4 regions of the Parabacteroides sp. AF39-10AC genome follow, and region 1 is predicted to be linked to each of the others. Evidence: riboswitches for the same ligand, from Rfam matches in the RefSeq annotation. Region 1 holds a riboswitch; each other region holds the start of a gene.

The links. A riboswitch is a leader RNA that binds a small molecule or an ion and turns the genes downstream of it on or off. The one in region 1 is predicted to bind cobalamin.
Region 2: it holds a riboswitch for cobalamin, as region 1 does, so the genes downstream of both, DW033_RS18480 (TonB-dependent siderophore receptor) here and DW033_RS09135 (TonB-dependent receptor) in region 1, are expected to answer to the same signal.
Region 3: it holds a riboswitch for cobalamin, as region 1 does, so the genes downstream of both, DW033_RS02485 (sirohydrochlorin cobaltochelatase) here and DW033_RS09135 (TonB-dependent receptor) in region 1, are expected to answer to the same signal.
Region 4: it holds a riboswitch for cobalamin, as region 1 does, so the genes downstream of both, DW033_RS10925 (porin family protein) here and DW033_RS09135 (TonB-dependent receptor) in region 1, are expected to answer to the same signal.

The regions. Positions count from the first base shown of each region.
Region 1 is NZ_QTLP01000008.1:3,559-8,867, reverse strand. Features, by position in the region: gene DW033_RS09140 (anaerobic ribonucleoside triphosphate reductase) at 1-1,676, opposite strand, end outside; cobalamin riboswitch at 1,939-2,140, shown strand; gene DW033_RS09135 (TonB-dependent receptor) at 2,189-4,372, shown strand; gene DW033_RS09130 (sirohydrochlorin cobaltochelatase) at 4,406-5,309, shown strand, end outside.
Region 2 is NZ_QTLP01000024.1:9,086-14,394, reverse strand. Features, by position in the region: gene DW033_RS18485 (DUF5074 domain-containing protein) at 1-1,298, opposite strand, end outside; gene DW033_RS18480 (TonB-dependent siderophore receptor) at 1,319-3,322, opposite strand; cobalamin riboswitch at 3,360-3,565, opposite strand; gene DW033_RS18475 (putative transporter) at 3,675-5,309, opposite strand, start outside.
Region 3 is NZ_QTLP01000002.1:139,590-144,898, reverse strand. Features, by position in the region: gene DW033_RS02495 (bifunctional aspartate transaminase/aspartate 4-decarboxylase) at 1-1,372, opposite strand, end outside; gene aspT (aspartate-alanine antiporter) at 1,385-3,082, opposite strand; cobalamin riboswitch at 3,169-3,366, shown strand; gene DW033_RS02485 (sirohydrochlorin cobaltochelatase) at 3,494-4,411, shown strand; gene DW033_RS02480 (TonB-dependent siderophore receptor) at 4,558-5,309, shown strand, end outside.
Region 4 is NZ_QTLP01000010.1:75,127-80,435, reverse strand. Features, by position in the region: gene priA (primosomal protein N') at 1-828, opposite strand, end outside; gene DW033_RS10925 (porin family protein) at 916-1,524, opposite strand; cobalamin riboswitch at 1,816-2,019, opposite strand; gene coaW (type II pantothenate kinase) at 2,039-2,893, opposite strand; gene scpA (methylmalonyl-CoA mutase) at 3,023-5,170, opposite strand; gene mutA (methylmalonyl-CoA mutase small subunit) at 5,183-5,309, opposite strand, start outside.

The sequences.
Region 1 (5,309 bases):
CGGATATACGTAACGATCCTTATGCCTAAGGCCTGCGAATCCTCATCTTCGCCATGATGCTTCCCGGTAAGGGCTACCAAGCATTCGGCCAGTCCGATAAAGCCGATACCCAAGGTGCCTTGGTTGATAACGGAGGCTATCGAATCGTTAGGCTTCAATTTTTCCGAGCCTAACCACAAGGAAGACATCAACAACGGGAATTGCTTTGCGTAAGCGGTTTTCTGGAACTCCATACGCTCATGCAACTGACGAGCCGTAAGTTCCAACATATGATCCAGTTTGGCGAAAAACAGGGCGATACGTTCCTCCTTGTTCTCCACCTGCATGCACTCGATAGCCAATCGTACGATATTGATCGTCGAGAAAGATAGATTACCTCGTCCGATAGAAGTCTTTGGTCCGAAACGATTCTCGAATACACGGGTACGGCATCCCATGGTCGCTACCTCGTGGATATAGCGCTGAGGATCGTCCGCTTTCCAATCCTCGCTTTGGTTGAAGGTCGCGTCGAGATTCAAGAAGTTCGGGAAGAAACGACGGGCGGTGACCTTGCAGGCCAATTGGTAAAGATCGTAGTTACGGTCTTCCGGCAGATAGCTTACGCCTCGTTTCTTTTTCCATATCTGGATCGGGAAGATAGCGGTCTCGCCGTTACCTACGCCTCTGTAAGTGCTTTTTAATAACTCCCGGATGATACAACGACCTTCCGCCGAGGTGTCGGTTCCATAATTGATGGAGCTGAATACCACTTGGTTGCCTCCACGGGAATGGATCGTGTTCATATTATGGATAAAAGCCTCCATCGATTGGTGTACACGGCTTACCGTGCGGTTGATGGCATGTTGTATGACGCGTCTATCACCGCTTAATCCATCCAAGGTCTGTGTCTGGTAATCGTCGATAGGCTTATTATATAAGTGGGAGAAATCCTGTCCGTATAAATCCTCTAAGGTCTTTACTTCCTCGATAAAGCTATTACGTACGTAAGGAGCTAGGTAGAAATCGAACGCCGGTATCGCCTGTCCGCCATGCATCTCGTTTTGGGCGGTCTCTAGAGAGATACAGCCAAGGATGCTTGCGGTTTCGATTCGTTTAGCCGGACGTGATTCGCCATGACCGGCGGAGAACCCGTATTTCAGGATGCGATCCAACGGGTGTTGTACGCAGGTCAAGCTTTTAGTCGGATAATAATCTTTATCATGAATATGGAGGTAGTTGTTAGATACGGCTTCCTTGACCTCTTCGCTCAATAAATAGTCATCGACAAACGGCTTGGTGGTCTCGCTGGAGAATTTCATCATCATGCCGGCGGGTGTATCGGCGTTCATATTCGCGTTCTCACGGGTGATGTCGTTGGATTTGATATTGATAATCTCCAAGAACATATCCCGTGTTTTCGCCTTGCGGGCTACGCTTCGCTGATTTCGGTAAGCGATATATTTCTGCGCTACGTCCTTCCGGCTACTGGCCATCAATTCCAGTTCCACGGCATCTTGAATCGCCTCTACGGTCATTTGAGGTTCTCCCTTGAATGAGATATGGTCTGTGATCTGGCGAATCAGTTGCATATCTTCTCCCTTGTCTGTATGCAACATGGCTTTACGGATAGCGGTTACTATCTTCTCCTCGTTGAAGCCAACGATACGCCCGTCCCGTTTAACAACTGTCTGTATCATGATGTCGATTAATTTGTGATTGATTATGCGTGCAAAGGTATCTTATTACTCTATATGATTTTCTTTTTGGAAAACTTTTTGCTGATTAAATTATGTTAAGGTGTTAATTTGTAGTGTGTTGTAAAAAGTTTTGGAAAACTTTCCATCTTGTATGATTGCTTTTGTTTTCCTTTTTGGCGATGTGGTGTGTTATAAGCTTCTCTTTGTAAAGCTTTTAAAGAACATAAGCCGGGATATATTTTTGTTTATATAAAATAATTCATACTTTTGCCCCCGTTTTGGTGATGACGTAAAACCATCCGGTTTCGTCATAAAGAGGGAATCCGGTGTGAATCCGGAGCAGTGCCCGCTACTGTAAGCTTTTGTAAAGTAGAAAACATTTCTCATACCACTGTCTGTAAAAGACGGGAAGGTCGTTTTCTACGAGGTAAGTCAGGAAACCTGCCAAGCGTTTTTATTGCTGTTTTTCTCGGGGTCAGGAAAGCGGAAATATACATAATAACAAATCGTTTATGAAAAGAAAGTGTTTGTGCGCGGCTTTAGCTGTAAGTTGTGCGATAAACGTATCATTTGCGCAGGTACGTTTACAGGGTAAGGTCGTGGATGAAAGTAATGAACCAATTCCGGGTGCGAATATCCGCGTGTCGGAATCCTTGAATGGTACAACCACGGATGCCAGCGGAAAATTTGAGCTGAACCTTCCCGATGGTAGACATCGTATTCGTGTGACTTACCTTGGCTATGAGCAAGGCGTGTATCAAACGGATCACTCGGAAAAAGATGTCGTTATTAAGCTGAAAGAAAAGTATGTGAATATCGATCAAGTGGTGGTAACCGGTACCGGTTCGCATCGCCGCATGAGTAATTCCCCTATTCCCGTGAAAGTGCTTACGGGAAAAGACTTGAAAGAGGCGAGCGTAACCAATTTCCAAGATGCGATGACCAAGCTGAATCCGAGTATCGTATTTATGGAAAACGGACAGGGGGCTACGATGAATATGAACGGATTGACAGAGAAATACGTGGTTATCTTGGAAAACGGTAAGCGTTTGGCCGGCGATGATACCTATTCCCGTATCGATATGTCTAACGTAAAGCGGGTAGAGATCTTGAACGGGGCCGCTTCCGCTTTGTATGGTAGCGACGCGATCGCCGGCGTTATCAATATCATCACGGATGATTCCCGCAATAAGGTGAACGTGACGAGCAATAGCCGTTATGGTAGCAAGAACCAATTCTTGCAGTCGGTCAATGCGGACGTGAATGTAGGGAAGTTCGGTTCATATACTTCTTATCAATATCAACGGGCCGATGGTTGGCAATTAAATCCCTATACGGAGAGTAAAGGCGAGTTGGTTCCTACCAATAAGCAAGCTTCCGAGGGATTTCACCGGAACGTGATCAACCAACGTTTCACGTACGACGCTACGGATCGTTTGTCTTTTTATGTGCGTGGTACTTTCTTTGGACGTTCCAGCGATCGTCCGATGCCAATGGATAAAGTGAATACGACCAACTATGATATGAGAAAAGAGACGTTCACTTATGGGGCGGGCGCTCAATACATGATTAATAAGAACTCTTATTTGAACGCTGATTATCTGTCGGACAATCATAGTACGTATAAGGATTTCTTTGATGGAAAGAAAAGCGGAGAGAGTGATATGACGAAACGGATTCATTACCATAACTTGAATGTCAAGGGAATCTTTCGTCTGGGCAAATATAATAAGCTTTCGGCTGGTACAGAGTTCATTAAAGAGTTACTGAGTAGCGAGACGGATAACATAGCGGGTAAAAGTATGTACACGACCGCGCTTTATGCTCAAGACGAGATCAATATCAATGAGCATTTCCAAGCGTACGCGGGTTTGCGCTATATTTACCATGAGAATTTTAAGAGTTATGCGACTCCTAACGTGGCTTTGCTGTATAAGGTAGGCGGTTTTAATTTCCGCGGATCGTATGCGGCTGGTTTCCGTACACCTGAATTGAAAGAGCTGTATACGGAATCGGAGAAGAAAGCGTCCGGAGCGACTCGCCTTACGATCGGTAATCCGGATCTGGACCCGGAGAAGAGCGACAATTTCACGTTGAGCGCTGAATATACGATGCGGTATTTCTCTTTGTCCGTATCCGCTTTTATGAATAACGTGCGTAGCATGATTAACTATAAGATGTTGGATACGGCGGAACGGGATGCTTATAACACTGCCCATGGTACGGACTATGATGAGATACAGATGCGTGCGAATATCGATAAAGCGAAGATCAAAGGTATTAACGTGACCTTCAATAGTTATCTGGGAGCGGGCTTTACCTTGAATGGTGGCTATAGTTTCATGGATGGAAAGAACGTATACGAGGATGAACCTTTGGATAAGACCGTTAAGCATAGTGGTACGGTAGCGGCTATGTGGTCTCATACTTGGAATAAGTATAAGCTGAACGTGAATTTTAACGGACGTATCCAAGGGGAACGTTATTCTACTTCTTATGGATACGCACCGAAATATTCCTTGTGGAATCTCAATACGAGCCATACGTTTAGAGCCGGCGATTTCTTGTTGGAACCGGGAGTAGGTATCGAGAACCTTTTTGATTATGTAGATGATCGTCCCTTTAATTACAATTACGCTACATTGACCCCGGGCCGTACCTATTACGTCAGCCTTCTGGTCCGTTTCAAGCAGTAAACTGTCACATGTCAACTATTAACTAATATAATAATGTATAGGGGATTTTTACGATCCATGTTTGTTTGTTCACTCCTGCTTGGGCTCGCCTGTTCATTATGGGCGAAACCCGGGCGGGAGTTTTACGCTTCCGATATCCGGGAGAGCATGGAAAAGGGAGATAAGTTAGCGATCTTGATGGTACATTTCGGGAGTGCTTACCCGGAAGCTCGTACCCAAGTACTCGATGTGATGAACAAGCGTGTCAAGGAGGCTTTCCCAGACGTGGAAGTCCGGCAGGCTTATAGCGCCCGTAGCGTAGTGAGTCGGTTGAGGGCGCAAGGTGTTTGGGTTCAGTTGCCGGCGGACGCCTTGGTAGAGTTGCGTGATCAAGGGTTTACCCATGTGATAATCCAACCGACTATCATTATAGAGGGTGTGGAGATGGAAGCGATCCGCAAAGAGGCGGAACAGCGAAAAGGTTTGTTTAAGGATTTGCGTGTAGGTAATCCCTTGTTATATGATGATACCGATTATGAGGCGGTGATGAAAGCGGTTTCCTCACCTTCTGGAGTGACTAAAAATGGGGCTAAGTTATTGGTGGCGCACGGAACTTATCATGCCAGTAACTCGGCTTATGCGAAATTGGGGTATATGTTCCAGACCAAAGGAATGAAAGATTATTATACCGGAACCCGTGAGGGTTTCCCTACGATCGAGGATGTAGGTGAGCAAATGCGCCAAGCCGGTCATAAGCGTGTGCAGTTGATTCCTTTTATGTTCGTACTGATTCGAGGTACGGAAAATACGGTTACGGATTTCTGGCAGAAAGGGCTACGTCAACAGGGTTTCGATGTGGATATTTATTTAAAGCCTCTAGGTGAGAATCCGGCGATCCGGTCTTTATTTATCGATCACATCCGTTTCGCCATGAAATATAAACGGGCGACGATTTTTG
Region 2 (5,309 bases), on a different contig from region 1:
AATTTACCGTCACCTCCGAAACAATAGATATCGCCATTATTCTTATAATCAGACTCTGCGACATAGACATTTCCACCCACGGCACTGATTGAATAAGGGGATTGTATTGAGGTTCCATCTGTAATAAAGCTCGTTCCCGCAGATTGGCTCTTTGTATCAAATGTTAAAAATGCAGGGCTAGACATTCCCCATTGCGCATAGAACAGAAATAGCTTGCCATCCTCATAGGCCATCTCCGTTGCGTTTGGACAATTCGTAAGGGAAGTAACCTCATAAGTCTCCGTATTTATCTTTTGTACCGTATTGGGTATATCCGCATAGTTACCCATAGAAACCACATATACATTTCCTTGCTCATCCGCCTGTATCCGTGTGGGATTCAATACTACATCCAACTTCTTTATCTCTGTAAAAGTAGACAGATCAACCACTGATACCGTTTTATCATACCCAACCTCGGTACTGTAATCCATACCTCCGGAGTTTGAGACAAACAATTTATTAGAAGATACCGCCAATTGTTCCGGATTCCGTCCGACCTTTACTTTCGCCTCAACCTCCAAGGATGCGGTATCCAAACGAGCGACATATCCATTATAATAGCTAATATAGACTTTTCCACCCTCTGATACCATATAACGGGGCTGCCCCTCTGTCTTGACTTGCTTAATGGATTTTGCCTTCAGATCTGTCACTTCTATCGTAGACTCTCCATATACCGCGATATACATCTTATCGCCATACACGATCATATCCTGTGCCGTATCTCCCAGCCCCCTGCCATTTTGAGCCAAGAAATAATCGGGGACAACCTCATCCTTTTCTATGTCGTACATATATAAAGAAGAGTTGTTATTTCCCATATTGCCCGAATTCAAGAAATATAAAGCCATGAAAGAACTATCCTTCACAAAATCAATAACTCTTACGGAAGCATAAACAGAAGACTCACCTTCCGCATTTGCGGCTATAACTAATAAATAGCCTATATTTACGACATCCGTAATAGCATATGAATGTGTTCCAACTTCTACCTCCGCAATTTTCATATCTTTAGCGGTTCCATCAGAGGAACCATAAATCACGTACTTTGTTACATTGTCAACAGAAGACGGAGCTGTCCAATTTAAGGTTCCGCTAACTTTTAAAGCTTCCGGATTCTCATCCGTAAAACTGACATTAGTTACAGATACATTTGGTATGTTCAGTGAAGGCTCATTGTCATCATCACAGCTGACAAACGAGAAAGACATCAATGCACACAAGGCAGAGACACAAACTAAATTCTTCTTTTTCATTACTTTACTTTTATAGTTTACTAATAGGATAAACAAATACTTAAACGCCAAGAACGGCCCGGCATGGGATAATACTGAATAACATCATAATTCACGTTCGCAAGATTTAACAATTCACCTTGCAAACGCAAACCGAAATATCGAAAACGAAAATCTCGATTTATAGAAATACTCTGTTCTATATAAGAATCAATCCTGTTCCGATCTATATTTTGCGGCAATGCATAACGATCACCAACCGCAGTCAGTATATAAGAGACATTTACCCATGGATTTTCCAAGGTTACGGAAACCGTGCCAGAATGACGAGGTGTATAAGGAATCTGATCCTTATAATTCTTAGCTTCCGGATCTGTCACATCAACCGCGTATTGAAAAGAATAAGTGGAAGCCAAAAGCAAGCTCATTCGTAAGGGCAATCGGAATTGTGTAGATAAATTTACATCTACCCCTTTAATATCCACTTCGCCCATATTCATCATCTTCCAAACATACATGGTAGGTAAAGCCACGATCTTATCTTTCACCGTATTATAATATCCATCCGCCGAAATACTGAAATGCCGCAGCCAATCCCCACAGGAAGAACTCCATGTTACCCCTACATTATATTGGGAAGTTTCTTCCGGTTTCAAATTTGTATTTCCCATACGGAGGTAATACAAGTCCGTAAATGTAGGAACCCGGAATATATCTTTGTAAGAGGCACGTATCCGCAAAGTACTTTCCGAGAATGGCCGCCAAGACAAACTTACAGCCGGGGATAAACGCCTCTTATCATCCGGTTTTTCCCCTTGCTCCACTTTATCAGTGATATATGTTCCCAATAAACTAGCGGTAGCCGTGAATCGACTGTTCTTATATTGCACCGCTAGTACTGATTGAGAGGCCATTCGCTTTGGATTAGGGCCGTTCACAAAATTATTGTCCAGCATAGAGCGAGTTAAATCCGTAGTCAACGTCGCCGATACATACTTTATAGGAGTATACAGCAAACCTACAGAGCCATAATACTCATTCTGTGTATTCAAATCGACTTGTTCGCCCGCAGCATATTTATCATTTATATCTAAATAACGAGTAAAAGCATAATTATACTTAGCCATGGCCCGTAGCGTAAATTTCTCATTAAGAACATTCTTATACCCCGATTGCACGAAAAAGTTATTATCCCATAATCGTTCAGAAGTGTTCTTGTTATATAAATTAACAGAACCGGGAAGCCCCCGCTCCGAATCAAAATAGTACGCCTTAAAGGAAAGTTCGCCTCCCCTTCCAAAATCGCCGAATAGATTACCTTCCAAATGGAAAGAATGGATATCGCTATTTCTTCGCTTCTCTCTCGTTTCCAATTCCCCATTAATTAATGTATAGGGATATTGTCCATCCGCACGCACGAAATCACCATGTAAGGATGCGCTCCAACGCTTTCCTAATTTTTGATCATAATGCAGCACAGGATTAAAAAGCCCGAAGGAACCTCCCTTAACCTTAAGATAAGTATGAAACGATTTGTCTTTAAACGTGGGCTTTCCGGTTTGTATATTCAAGGCGCCTGCCGAAGCATACACCCTTGCCGTTTGGAAAATGTCATCCGACTGCCCGATTGACAAGGAAACCATCTCCACATTATCCAACGAGAAACGGCTGATATCGACTTGCCCGCTTTGCGCGTCCGTAATCGTCACCCCATCGTAACTGACGGCGGTATGCTTCGCCCCCAAGCTACGTACCGAGACCGTTTTCAATCCTCCGATCCCCCCATAATCCTGTACCGTAACTCCCGAGAAGCGTTTCACGGCCTCGGATAGGTCTTGTACTCCCAAGCGATCGATTCCCGCCCGGTCCATAATTTGCAAAGGCGTACCTTCACGGGTGACCGACGGACGTACCTTCTCCACCACTTCCACCCCGGAAAGCTCGTGATAGGCCGTCGTATCGATCTGTTGACCGTAAGCGACACCCAAAGAGAATAACCATGCGCTAAAAACGCATAGGCATCTTATAAGATATAAATCTCGCATAGCAACATTTAGATTTACCAACGTCTTCACCCGAAACGTCGCATAACAAAATCATGGCAGGTTTTCTGGCTCGTCCACCCTCTGTCGGCTACCTTCCCGCCTATCCGATAGGCAGTGGCAACAAGATTTGCCGGGGCTCCAAGGACTTACAGCTACGGGTACAGCTCCGGACTCGCACCGGATTCCCTTTTACTGATTATTATCGGAATCGATAACATCTACACCTTGATTGGCCGCAAAGATACATGTTTACTTTTTGATTAGCAACAAAAAAGCCCCCCGGCGAATCACTTCGGCGGAAGGCTAGGGAGTTTACACTTTTCTAAACATTACTAACAACAAAATATTTATTCTATGTATAAAAGAATAATATCATTAACTGTGCGGTCAACACACGCAAAAACATGGTCAATGGATAAACCGTCGCATATCCAACCGCCGGCGCATCATTTCCTGCCGCCATATTGGAATAGGCTAACGCAGGAGGATCGGTCGTACTTCCCGCAATCAATCCCATCAACGTAAAATAATTCAGTTTATAAAAATACCTTCCCACACAACCGATAATCAGTAGAGGCAATAACGTTATTATAAAACCATAACCGATCCAAGCTACACCACCCTTATTGACTATCGTATCGACAAAACCTTCACCCGCACTCAATCCCACGCAGGCGAGAAACAACGTGATTCCTAATTCCCTCAATAGTAAATTAGAACTTTGCGTGGTATAAGTAACCAATTTATAACGATAACCGAACCGGCTTATCAATATCGCAACGATCAACGGACCTCCCGCTAATCCTAATTTCACCGGTTGAGGAATACCCGGAAAACTAATAGGAAGACTTCCCACGATAATACCCAAAACTATACCAACAAAAATAGTCACCAAATTAGGTTCATTCAAGCGTTTCATTGAATTACCCAGCGTCTCGGCAACTTTCTCCACCGCCAATTCACTACCGACCACTGTCACCCGGTCGCCTATTTGCAAGACCAGATTAGGAGTAGCTACCAACTCCAGCCCCGCACGATTGATCCGAGTCACGTTAATTCCATGTAAACGGCGTAACTGCAAAGCCCCTAATTGCTTACCGTTGATTTCAGACCGGGTAACCAAAATACGCCGGCTGATAAACTGGCTTTCCGCCGGAATCCATTGCTTACGATCCATCTGTATTTCTTGACCGATAAAAGTCTTTATCGCCTCCACGTCATGCTCTGCGGTAATAACAAAAATCTTATCATCCCCATTCAATACCGTGTTCCCCGCCACGATCTCTATCCGATTCGTATCGTTACGTAAAATACGGGAAATAACAAATTCACGGTGTTCCAACAATTTAGATAGCTCACTTACGCTACGACCAAAAATCGCCGGATTCTTCACCACCAAAGAGATAGGTACAGCCTCTCCTCCCGATTCCGTATCCGTCTCTTCTTCCAATTGTTCCGTCTCCTTCGCAAAAGAGATACGGAAAACATAACGGATAAAAATCATCGACAAGATAATGCCGATCACACCTAACGGATAGGCAACCGCATATCCTAAAGCGATCGTTTCATCCGAGATCCCCGTCATATCTGAATAAGCCTGTTGAGCAGCGCCCAATCCCGGTGTATTCGTCACTGCTCCGGATAAGATACCTACCATTGTCGGTATAGGAATGCCTGTAATATAATGTATAATCAAGGCAGTAATCACCCCTAGAAAAACAATACCGCAAGCAAGCATATTCAACGTGATCCCTCCCTTTCGAAACGAAGAGAAAAATCCGGGGCCTACTTGCATACCTACCGAGTAAACAAATAAGATCAAACCAAACTCTCTAAAAAAATGAACGACCGACGGATTCGCCGTAAAACCGAAATGCCCGAGAAAGATCCCGACAAACAGTACCATGGTAATCCCTAAAGAGATACCGAATAGCTTCAGTTTACCAAGCTGGATCCCCAGAGCGATCACAACGGATAACAAAAGGAT
Region 3 (5,309 bases), on a different contig from region 1:
AATATCCCGCACGCAAAGGGTCGTCTAATAAGGTGAATCCGGTGCTTTCCCACAATGTGTGTAAACGCTCGTGGATCATATCCTGCATCCTTTTCTTATAGGTATTTTCCGCATCTAATAGAGCGAAAGACGCAAACAGAGACATTTGTGTTTGCTGTGGCAAGGAAAGACCGGCCGTATGATTCAAGGCTACTTGACGGCTATCGGCTACCATACGATCAATAAAGCGGATATCCTCGGGATGTAAGGATAGACTGCTATATCGTTTTTTTAGAAGCTCCTGTTTATCTCTTGGCAATTCACGGATCATTCGGTCGTAAATATTATCTTGATGTAAAGCGATTACCGCCAATCTCCATCCGGTTGCCCCGAAATATTTGGAGAAAGAGTAGACACATAACGTATTCTTTGGTAATTCGGCCATCATCGAGCGAAAATGCGGAATAAATGTCGCATACACATCATCCGTAATAATCATGAGGTTGGGATTGTCGTTCCGTACGATCTCAACGATCCTATTCATCAATGCTTTTGTCAATCCGTATGAAGGCGGGTTGCTCGGGTTTGTTATGAAAGCGGCTTTCACGCTAGGATCTTTCAGGACATCTAAATCTTTTTCTTGATATTGCCACGTGTGATAGCCGTCTTTTGTCATCTTCAAGGCTTTTATCTCTATGACATTAAAAAGATAACGAGCCTGTTCCGGAATCTCTATATAAGGAGTGAATACCGGAGCGAAGAGAACGATGTTGTCTCCCTTATTCAACAAGAAATTCTGCTGCAAGGAATCGAAGATATAACACATGGCGGCAGTTCCACCCTCGGTAGCGAAAAGGTCGAATATTCCCTCAGGGGGCTGGTTATCACATAATTCTTGGTCTAAATAATCCCGCACGAGCATTTCTGTATATTTCAAGATACGATCGGGAACCGGATATTGATCACCAATGACACCTTCCGCCCATTCATATACAAGCTCATTCTCATCTACACCTTTTTCCGTGACCAGATATTCATAGGTACCCTTCAATAAAGTAGCGCCGGGAGATTGCGCATGTTTCTTTAGGAACTGTACGAAGCGAGACGCGATCCTTTTCCGGTTGGGAATCCCTGCGGCTCCGGCCATCTCATCTGCCAATTCGGTTTCCCGCTGGCATTCCTCCAAGGCGAACTGCCCTAATAGGAAGAACGCCTCCCGTGGAACCGTACTGATCCAGTTTGGATTTCCCCTTCCGGCGTTCAGCATGATGTGCGTACTTTTACGAGCGCTTTCATCCGCTAACTCTATCAAGATGTTCTTTAGCTCGAAAGGGCTAATCTCCGACATCTTTTTCTCATATTCTCTCGTGATCTGTATTTTCTTCTTTTCCATACATTATATATATTACATGATTAGTACGATAACGACACCCCAGATAATTAATAAAGTATTACCTACCGCATAGGTAACGGTATAGCCCAAGGCTGGAGTCTCACTTCCTACGGCATCTTCCACCGCTCCCAACGCTGCGGTTGTCGTACGTGAGCCTGCCGTACAACCTAAAGTGATAGCCGGATGGAACTTAAAAACGTAACGTCCCATCAGAATACCGATGATAAGCGGGATAGATGTCGCTAAAGCGCCGATAATAAATAAACTTATACCGACTTCCTTCAATCCGGTCACGAAACTGGGACCCGCCGTGATACCGACTACGGCGATAAACATATTCAATCCCAAATTATTTAATATCCAGATGGAGGGTTCCGGAATACGCCCGAACGTCGGATGCTTAGAACGAAGCCATCCAAAGATGAGTCCGGCTATCAAAGCACCTCCACTCGTACTTAGGCTGATCGGGACACCCCCGAAATGAATTGCGAGCGAACCTAAAATTCCCCCTAAGAAAATACCGATACCCACGAAAATCAAATCGGTCTGATTGGTTGGGCGATCGGGATATCCCAAAGCCGTAGCCGCTTTATTTACCTCTGATTTCATGCCTACCAATTCCAGCATATCACCGGAATCTATTACCGTAGCGGCCAAGACCGGGATATTGATACCCGCACGCCTTATGGACTTGATGCTAACACCATGCATGAACGATTGATTGCGTAGATAGGAAATCTTTTTCCCCACGTATTCCTTATGGATCACTAGTACGGGTAACGTCTCCGCCGGAAAATCGAGCAATTCAATGTCGTTGACCTCGTCGCCAATCCAATTCTCCTCTCCGATCACGAATTCCCGGCGGCCACTTAGAACAACCTCATTTCCGGTATGTAAAACCAAATCCGGTTTAACATCGGTCACTACATTATTAATACGGACACGCTCCACGAACAAATGCCGTCCCAATTGGTCCAGATATTCCTCCAACTGCTTTACGCTTTTACCCTCCTTGAACCATTCATTACTAATCTTATAGGCCCGGAAAGTTACCGGACGGGCGGCAGGCATAAAGCCCGGTTGCTCGCTCTCGTCGTTATTTCCCATTTTAGCCTCTAGTTCTTTACACGCTTTTTTCACGTAGTCGAGTCCTCCTAAAAGACGTGGCCCGATATCACTCACCAACCATGCGGACCCTGCCGTACCGAAAATATAAGTTACCGCATAGGCCACGGGCATCACGTTGACCATAGCGCTTTTATCCGTATCGCTAATATTCATCTGTCCGATCGTATCTTCGGCAACTCCTAATACCGCCGACATCGTCTGGGAGCCCGCCAATAATCCTGCGGCCTCGCCTGCGTTATATCCCATAAGTTTCGCTAACAAAAAAGGAGCGATCAAACAAAATATACACATGACGGCGGCGAAAAGCATTTGAGGAAGACCTTCCTTTTTCAATCCCCGGAAGAACTGTGGCCCAACGCTATATCCTACAGCGAAGAGGAACATCAAGAAAAAGACGGACTTTAACGGTCCGCTTATATCGATTTTTAATTGCCCGATCAATACACCGACCAATAATACGCTGGTAACCGTTCCCAGCGTGAACTTCTTTATCTTAAACTTGCCAATCCAGAAACCGAGAGCTAAGGTTATGAAAATAGCTAGCTCCGGATAATGTTGAAGTAAATTAGTTATCCATTCCATATCTATTTATTTGATGTTAAACAAAAAAGATGCTATTGGAACAGGGATTATTTGAAAGATGTTGTTACATTTCGGGATTATTTATATAAATTTGCGACCGCTTAGGTGATAGAGTTTGTCTACCGACAACTCTATAAAAGGGAATCCGGTTAGAATCCGGAACAGTGCCCGCTACTGTGAAGCTCTTGAAAAGGAAAGCGTTCTGCTATGCCACTGTCTTAAGAAAGATGGGAAGGTTGCTTTCCGAGCCAGTCAGGAAACCTGCCAAGCGAAGTAATGATTAATTCCTCCCGGGGTCAGGAGTAATTAAGAGGATAGAAATATCACCTATATCTAAAAGATGTTGGAGACGTAATAATACGTTGTCTCCGTGGGATTGATATGTAATCTAATTATTAATATATTCATATGATGAGGAAACACTTACTATCTTTCTTCCTGCTGGTCATCAGCCTAGTTTGTCGTGCGCACGATGGCGAGAATTTTGTAGCATCCGATTTATTCGCCTCTTTACAACCGGGCGATAAGGCCGCTTTATTGATGGTACATTTTGGAACGACCCATGATGATACCCGTGCCTTGACAATCGATGCGATCAATCAAAAAGCGAAAGAAGCTTTCAAGGATGTTGAGTTGCGTGAGGCATGGACTTCTCGCATTGTAATGCGCCGCTTAAAAGCTCGTGGCGTAGAGAAACTGAACCCGATCGAGGCCTTGGAAAAGTTAAAGACTGATGGTTATACACATGTCTTGATCCAATCCACGAATATAATCGAAGGTATCGAGATGGAATCCTTACGTAAGGATGTTGCCACCATGAAATCTTCTTTCAAGGAGATTCGTATCGGTAATCCTTTATTGTATACACCGGAGGATTATGAGGCGGTAATCGTCGCTATCACAAAAAATGGGGCGAAAGAAGGCGCTACTTTATTGGTAGGCCATGGCACTTATACACCGGCGACGGCCCAATATGCCATGTTGGATTATATGTTGAAGGAGAAGGGATTCAAGGATTATTCCGTAGGAACCATCGAGGGCTATCCTTCTTTTGATACGATGGTAGCCCAAGTAAAGGCCAATGGAACGAAAAAAGTCTTGTTGATGCCATTTATGTTTGTCGCCGGAGACCATGCGAAAAACGATATCGCCGGTGATTGGAAAGAGGAATTGGAAAAGAAAGGCTACGAGGTAAGCGTATTTATGGAAGGTCTGGGACAGAATCCGGATATCCAGAAGATCTTCATCGAACATGCCCGTTTCATGGCTAAACATAAGATGATCGATATCGTTGATAAGAAGAAAGCTTATGCGGTAGAGAAGGACTAAAAAAGTTCTCCAAATCTATGTTTTATTCCTTTCGGAAGAAAAAGTAATTCCTTCCGAAAGAAACTAAATTTTCATTCGAAGGAAAATGGAATTTCTTTCGAAAGGGATTTCACATGCATACAATAAACAGTTATAATGCTAAATATATGAAAAGAGTTTTGACAATCTTACCGTTGACAGCCTTATGTATCAGTACGATGCAGGCACAACACAAGAATGAGTACACGAATTTCGCCGATACGACATTCAATATTCAAGAAGTCGTAGCGACCGCCGCACGCAAGCCACGTCCACAAATCACGAAGTTGGACGTACCTATGAAATATCTTCCTATTTCAATTAATAGCATTACGGCGAGTAGTTTGGAGTTGCGAGGTATCCGTAATATCCAAGATGCGGTACGCTTTATGCCGGGCGTACGATTCCAGACATCTTATGGCGCATTTCAACAATTGTCGATCCGTGGTTTCGATCATTCTATCATGATGATAGACGGTATCCGCGATGAACGTTCGGCAATAAACAACTCTTATCCCGTACCCGATCTATCCTGTATCGAGTCTATTGAATTATTAAAGGGACCGGCTTCTGTACTTTACGGACATTCAGCCGTAGGTGGAACCTTGAATATCGTTCGTAAATCCCCGTCAGAGAAACAGAGCGTTAATGCTCGATTGGCCTACGGTAGTTACGAGAATAAAGAGGCGACACTTGGCATGGGCGGTAAATTGGTCGGTCCGGTCAATTATTACGCCAATGTCAACTTTTCCGATCAAGAGGGCTGGCGTGATAATGGCAACCGTCGCTTTTCCGGTTATCTGGCATTGCAAGCTAAAATGACGGAACGTGACATATTAGATGTTCGCGGAGGTTTTAACCGCGACTTCTATGGGACGGA
Region 4 (5,309 bases), on a different contig from region 1:
GCGGCAGACAGATACTTGCAAACGACCCACCTCTTTCTCGTAACTCTCCAAGATACCCCGTTTCAGCAGCCCCTCCAATACCGCAGAGGTATAACCACTGCGTTCCAATAGCTCTTTCTTGGAAAGCTCCTTCGATAAAGCGGGATTCAAGGTATGGCTTAAATCCAAGAAGCTGACCAGCAGAAGCTCTTGCTTCTTCGCTCGTTTCAAATCCTCGAACACCGCCTGTAATTTCGTCTCATCCCGGTAAGCCTCGGCCAAACGGATAAACGCCTGTGTCTTGGGAACGAATCCTCGCTTTAGCTCCTCGCTCACCTCGACCGCCCCTTTCACCATCAAGGAAGAGACGATCGGGACAACATTTCGAAGACCGGTCTTCTTCTCCAACTCCGAGATCGTCAATTTCAAAACCCCGCTAAAAGCATCCAGTACCGCTTGCTCGTTCGGGCGCAAGGGGGCGGTGGCCTCGAAATCCTCATTATAAGTAACCGCCGTCTCGCTTTCCAACTTTAAGCCGGAAGGCAAGGCCGCCTTATACACGTCGCCCAGCTTACATATATAATAAGAAGATATCCATTTCCAGAAACGGAGTTGCGGACGGCGGAGCACCGGCGTGGCATCCAGCAAAGCGTAGATCTCCTTCGTCTCAAAATCGGATACCGGTTCCCGGTCGTGTACCTCCATGACGATAGCCGTATAATATCGTTTCTTCCCGAAATGCACGATCACCCGGCAACCGGGAGTCACGGCTCTCTCCAGATCTTCGGGTATCCGATAGGTATAGCTATTCTCCAAAGGAAGGGGAAGTATGACGTCCGCGTATTTCATTCAAACAGGTGTTTCATTACGAGCCCAAAAATAACAAAAAAGGCCGGACTTCTAAAGCCCAGCCTCTCTCATTTTATTTTCACCTATTTAGAACAAGATCGCTGCCGTGATAGACCATCCACGGTTCTTTCCGGCACCGTCGGAGAGGTTCACCTTCTCAATACTATAGTTATCAGTCAGTCCCAGACCATAATTGAAACCCACCTGCAAGTGGCTGATCAGTTCCACGCCGGCACCGAAGTTAAGACCTGCGCTGAAATTCTTCGCCTTCACCTGATCCGCTACGGAACCCGGGATATCCCAAAACTTATCACCGCCTACACGGAAACCGATATACGGACCGGCTGCCAGATACGCCTTGACGATCGGTAAGCCGAATTTCCATTTCAAGTTGACCGGAACATCGATATAATCCGTCTTCATCGAAGTCTTCACCCCGCCAGCCGAGGTCGTTTCCAAACCCTTTTGCGAATACAACACTGCCGCATCGATCCCGACACCCACCAACGGTAAGGTCGTCTCGATCATCGGACCCACTTGGAAGCCGGTTACGTTATCCGCTTTCAACACGTCCGAGTTGAAATGAACAGACGATATATTCACACCTCCCTTGATACCGAATTTAAGCTGAGCGTTCGCCGGAAGCGCCATCAACGCTAGCAAGGCAACCATAACAAGTCCCACAATTTTCTTCATATTCATACTTCTTTTGTTAATTACTCGTTGCAAATAAACGCACTTTTCTAATAATAAACAAATATTCTCTATAGAGTGTTCACGGAATACCCCAGTCCTTTAAACGCAAAGAAAGCATGCATCTTACACACGGAGCTCATCCCGTCGGTCAGATTCATGCTTCTTTCCCTAATTATTATGGCAAAATAATTATCCGAAACCATGAGACGACTTGATAAGAAAACCTTGGATAAAGAATAGTAAAAACCGGATACGGTTCTTGCGTTCTCTTCCGGCCTTTCCTCGAAGCCGTCGAAAATATACACGCCTTGCAGGTCTTCTGACTTACTTCCGGTCTTAAGCGCCTTCCCATTCACTTGAATGAACAGTGGCAACAGTATTGCTCAACCCGTTTATGAAGCTTACAGCAGCGGGACTGTCCGGGATTCTCACCCGATTCCCTTTTAATCCCTATCCGGCGATTGCCGAAAGGGAACAAAGCATGTAGCAAAGATACATAAAGTTTTGATGTAGCCTAACACTTTCCACAAAAAATATCCTTATATTCCCGGTTCCTGATATAGCATAAAGCCGCCCCGATAGCCGTGCGATACTCGGCATACTCCGGTATCTTGAAATGGACATCGCACATCTCCTCCAGACGGGGGAAAATATCCGGGCATTGTGGCAAGCGAGTTAGGTTACCGATCAATACGATATTCTTGATATCGCCATTTAACGAGGCGAAAACAGCTCCTTGCCCGATGGTCTGCAAGACCATATGAACGATACCGAGAGCGATATCCTCAACCTTAGCGTTCGCGTCCACTTTTCCGAAAATAGAGGCTGTCACGTCCAGCGGCAGGCCGGGTAACGGATGCGGCGTAATATCCCGGATATGCAAGTCGATATCATTCAAGGAACCGTGCTCGGCCAAAGACGCTATTTGGTGAAAGTCATGCGTTTTCAATAATAGCTTAGACAAGCCGAGGATGGTTCCGCCACCGATACCCAATCCCCCGATATGCTCGATCGTGGAGCCTTGTACCTTGACAAAGGAGGTACCCGTTCCCATGCTGACCACCAATAGACTGTCCAGTCCCGTATTATATTGCGCCCCTAGCCCATTCGCAAGGAACTCATCCGTCTTCGCAGTTGGTAAGCCATATAAAGGTTGATCGATATAAGCACTACCTACACCTGTCAAGATCACTTTCTCTATATTCGAGAGCGAGATGTTATTATCATAAATATATTTACCGAAGGCCCCGAATAAAGAGGTTACCGGATCGGTAGCTTTCACGAACATCGGGTTCTTGATCTTCTTATCCTCCACGCCGACGATCTTGGTCGTGCTACCTCCCACATCTATACCTATAACGATTCCCATGATTCTTTCCCTTTTTAATTGAATAATCGCTACAAAAGTACATAAACCCGCATACAATACTAAAAAAGGCCGGACAAAATCAATTGTCCAGCCTCTCTTTATTTAAAAACCGTAAGGCCTAAACTCTATTTATTCGCCTAACAAGATCTCAAGGATCTGGCAAGCTGCCTTCGATACGGAAGTACCCGGGCCAAAGATAGCGGCAACGCCAGCCTTATACAAGAAATCATAGTCTTGAGCCGGGATTACACCTCCAGCAATAACGATGATGTCCTCGCGACCTAGTTTCTTCAACTCCTCGATAACCTGCGGAACCAACGTCTTATGACCAGCGGCCAAAGAAGAAACGCCCATTACGTGAACGTCGTTCTCCACAGCTTGACGGGCAGCCTCGGCCGGAGTCTGGAACAACGGTCCCATATCTACGTCGAAACCACAGTCCGCATAACCAGTAGCGACAACCTTAGCGCCACGGTCGTGTCCGTCCTGACCCATCTTAGCGATCATGATACGAGGCTGACGGCCTTCTTTCTTAGCGAATTGCTCGCAAAGCTCGCAAGCTTTCTGGAAGTCTGCGTCTTTCTTAGTTTCTGATGAATACACGCCTGAAATAGTTCTAATGATTGCTTTATAACGACCTACAACCACCTCGCAAGCATCGGAGATCTCTCCCAATGACGCACGCAAGCCGGCAGCCTTAACAGCCAACTCTAATAAGTTGCCCTTCTTCGTCTTCACGCACTCCGTGATATCAGCCAAAGCTTTTTGAACAGCGGCTTCGTCACGGTTAGCACGCAACTCCTTCAAAGCGGCGATCTGCTCGTTACGTACGGCTGTATTATCGATCTCTAGGATATCGATCGGATCTTCCTTCGGCAAACGATATTTGTTAACACCAACGATGGTCTGAACACCAGAGTCGATACGAGCCTGTGTACGAGCGGCAGCTTCCTCGATACGCATCTTAGGAAGACCTGTCTCGATGGCTTTCGCCATACCACCCATGCTCTCGATCTCTTGGATCAATGCCCAACCTTTATGTACCAACTCATTCGTCAAAGACTCTACATAGTAAGAACCAGCCCACGGGTCGATCTCCTTACAGATCTTAGTCTCTTCCTGAATGTAAATCTGTGTATTACGAGCGATACGAGCAGAGAAGTCGGTCGGCAAAGCGATCGCCTCATCCAATGCGTTCGTATGCAAAGATTGTGTATGTCCTAATGTAGCGGCCATAGCCTCGATACAAGTACGTCCTACGTTATTGAACGGATCTTGCTCGGTCAATGACCAACCGGAAGTCTGGCTATGTGTACGCAATGCCAATGATTTCGGGTTCTTAGCGCCGAAGCTCTTCACGATCTTCGCCCACAACATACGAGCCGCACGCATCTTGGCGATCTCCATGAAGTGATTTACACCGATAGCCCAGAAGAATGACAAACGGGGAGCGAACGCATCCACATCGATACCGGCGTTGATACCGGCACGAAGATATTCCATACCGTCGCACAACGTATAAGCCATCTCGATATCAGCCGTAGCACCAGCCTCCTGCATATGATAACCGGAGATAGAGATAGAGTTGAACTTCGGCATCTTCTGAGAGGTGTACTCGAAGATATCAGCGATAATCTTCATGGAGAACTCAGGCGGATAGATATAGGTATTACGTACCATGAACTCTTTCAAGATATCGTTCTGGATCGTACCGGCCATTTCCTCCAACTTAGCACCTTGCTCCAAACCTGCGTTGATATAGAATGCCAATACCGGAAGCACACCACCATTCATGGTCATGGAAACAGACATCTTGTTCAAAGGAATACCATCGAACAACACTTTCATGTTCTCCAAGGAACAGATAGATACACCCGCTTTACCTACATCACCAACCACACGTTCGTTGTCGGCATCGTAACCACGGTGAGTCGGAAGGTCGAACGCAACGGACAAACCTTTCTGACCGGAAGCCAAGTTACGGCGATAGAAAGCGTTAGACTCCTCAGCGGTAGAGAAACCTGCGTACTGACGGATTGTCCAAGGACGCATAGCGTACATACCGCTGTACGGGCCACGTAGATAAGGAGGCAAACCAGAAGCATAGTTCAAGTGCTCCATACCCTCCAAGTCTTCTTTTGTATATACAGGTTTCACCTCGATATGCTCGGGTGTTTTCCAATTGGGCTCGATACCATTGGCTTTTGCCCATTCGGCAGCGTTTGTAGCTGCGAATCCGGCATTCTTTATATCTATGTTTTTAAAATTTGGTCTCATAATTGTTTATACTTAAGCGATTCCTAATTTAGCGTTGAATGCTTTCAATGTCTCAAGCACATTGCTCTTTACATTTACGAACTGGTCGATACCTTGAGCCTTCAAGTCGTCCGCGCAAGCAGGAGCTCCGGCTACAACG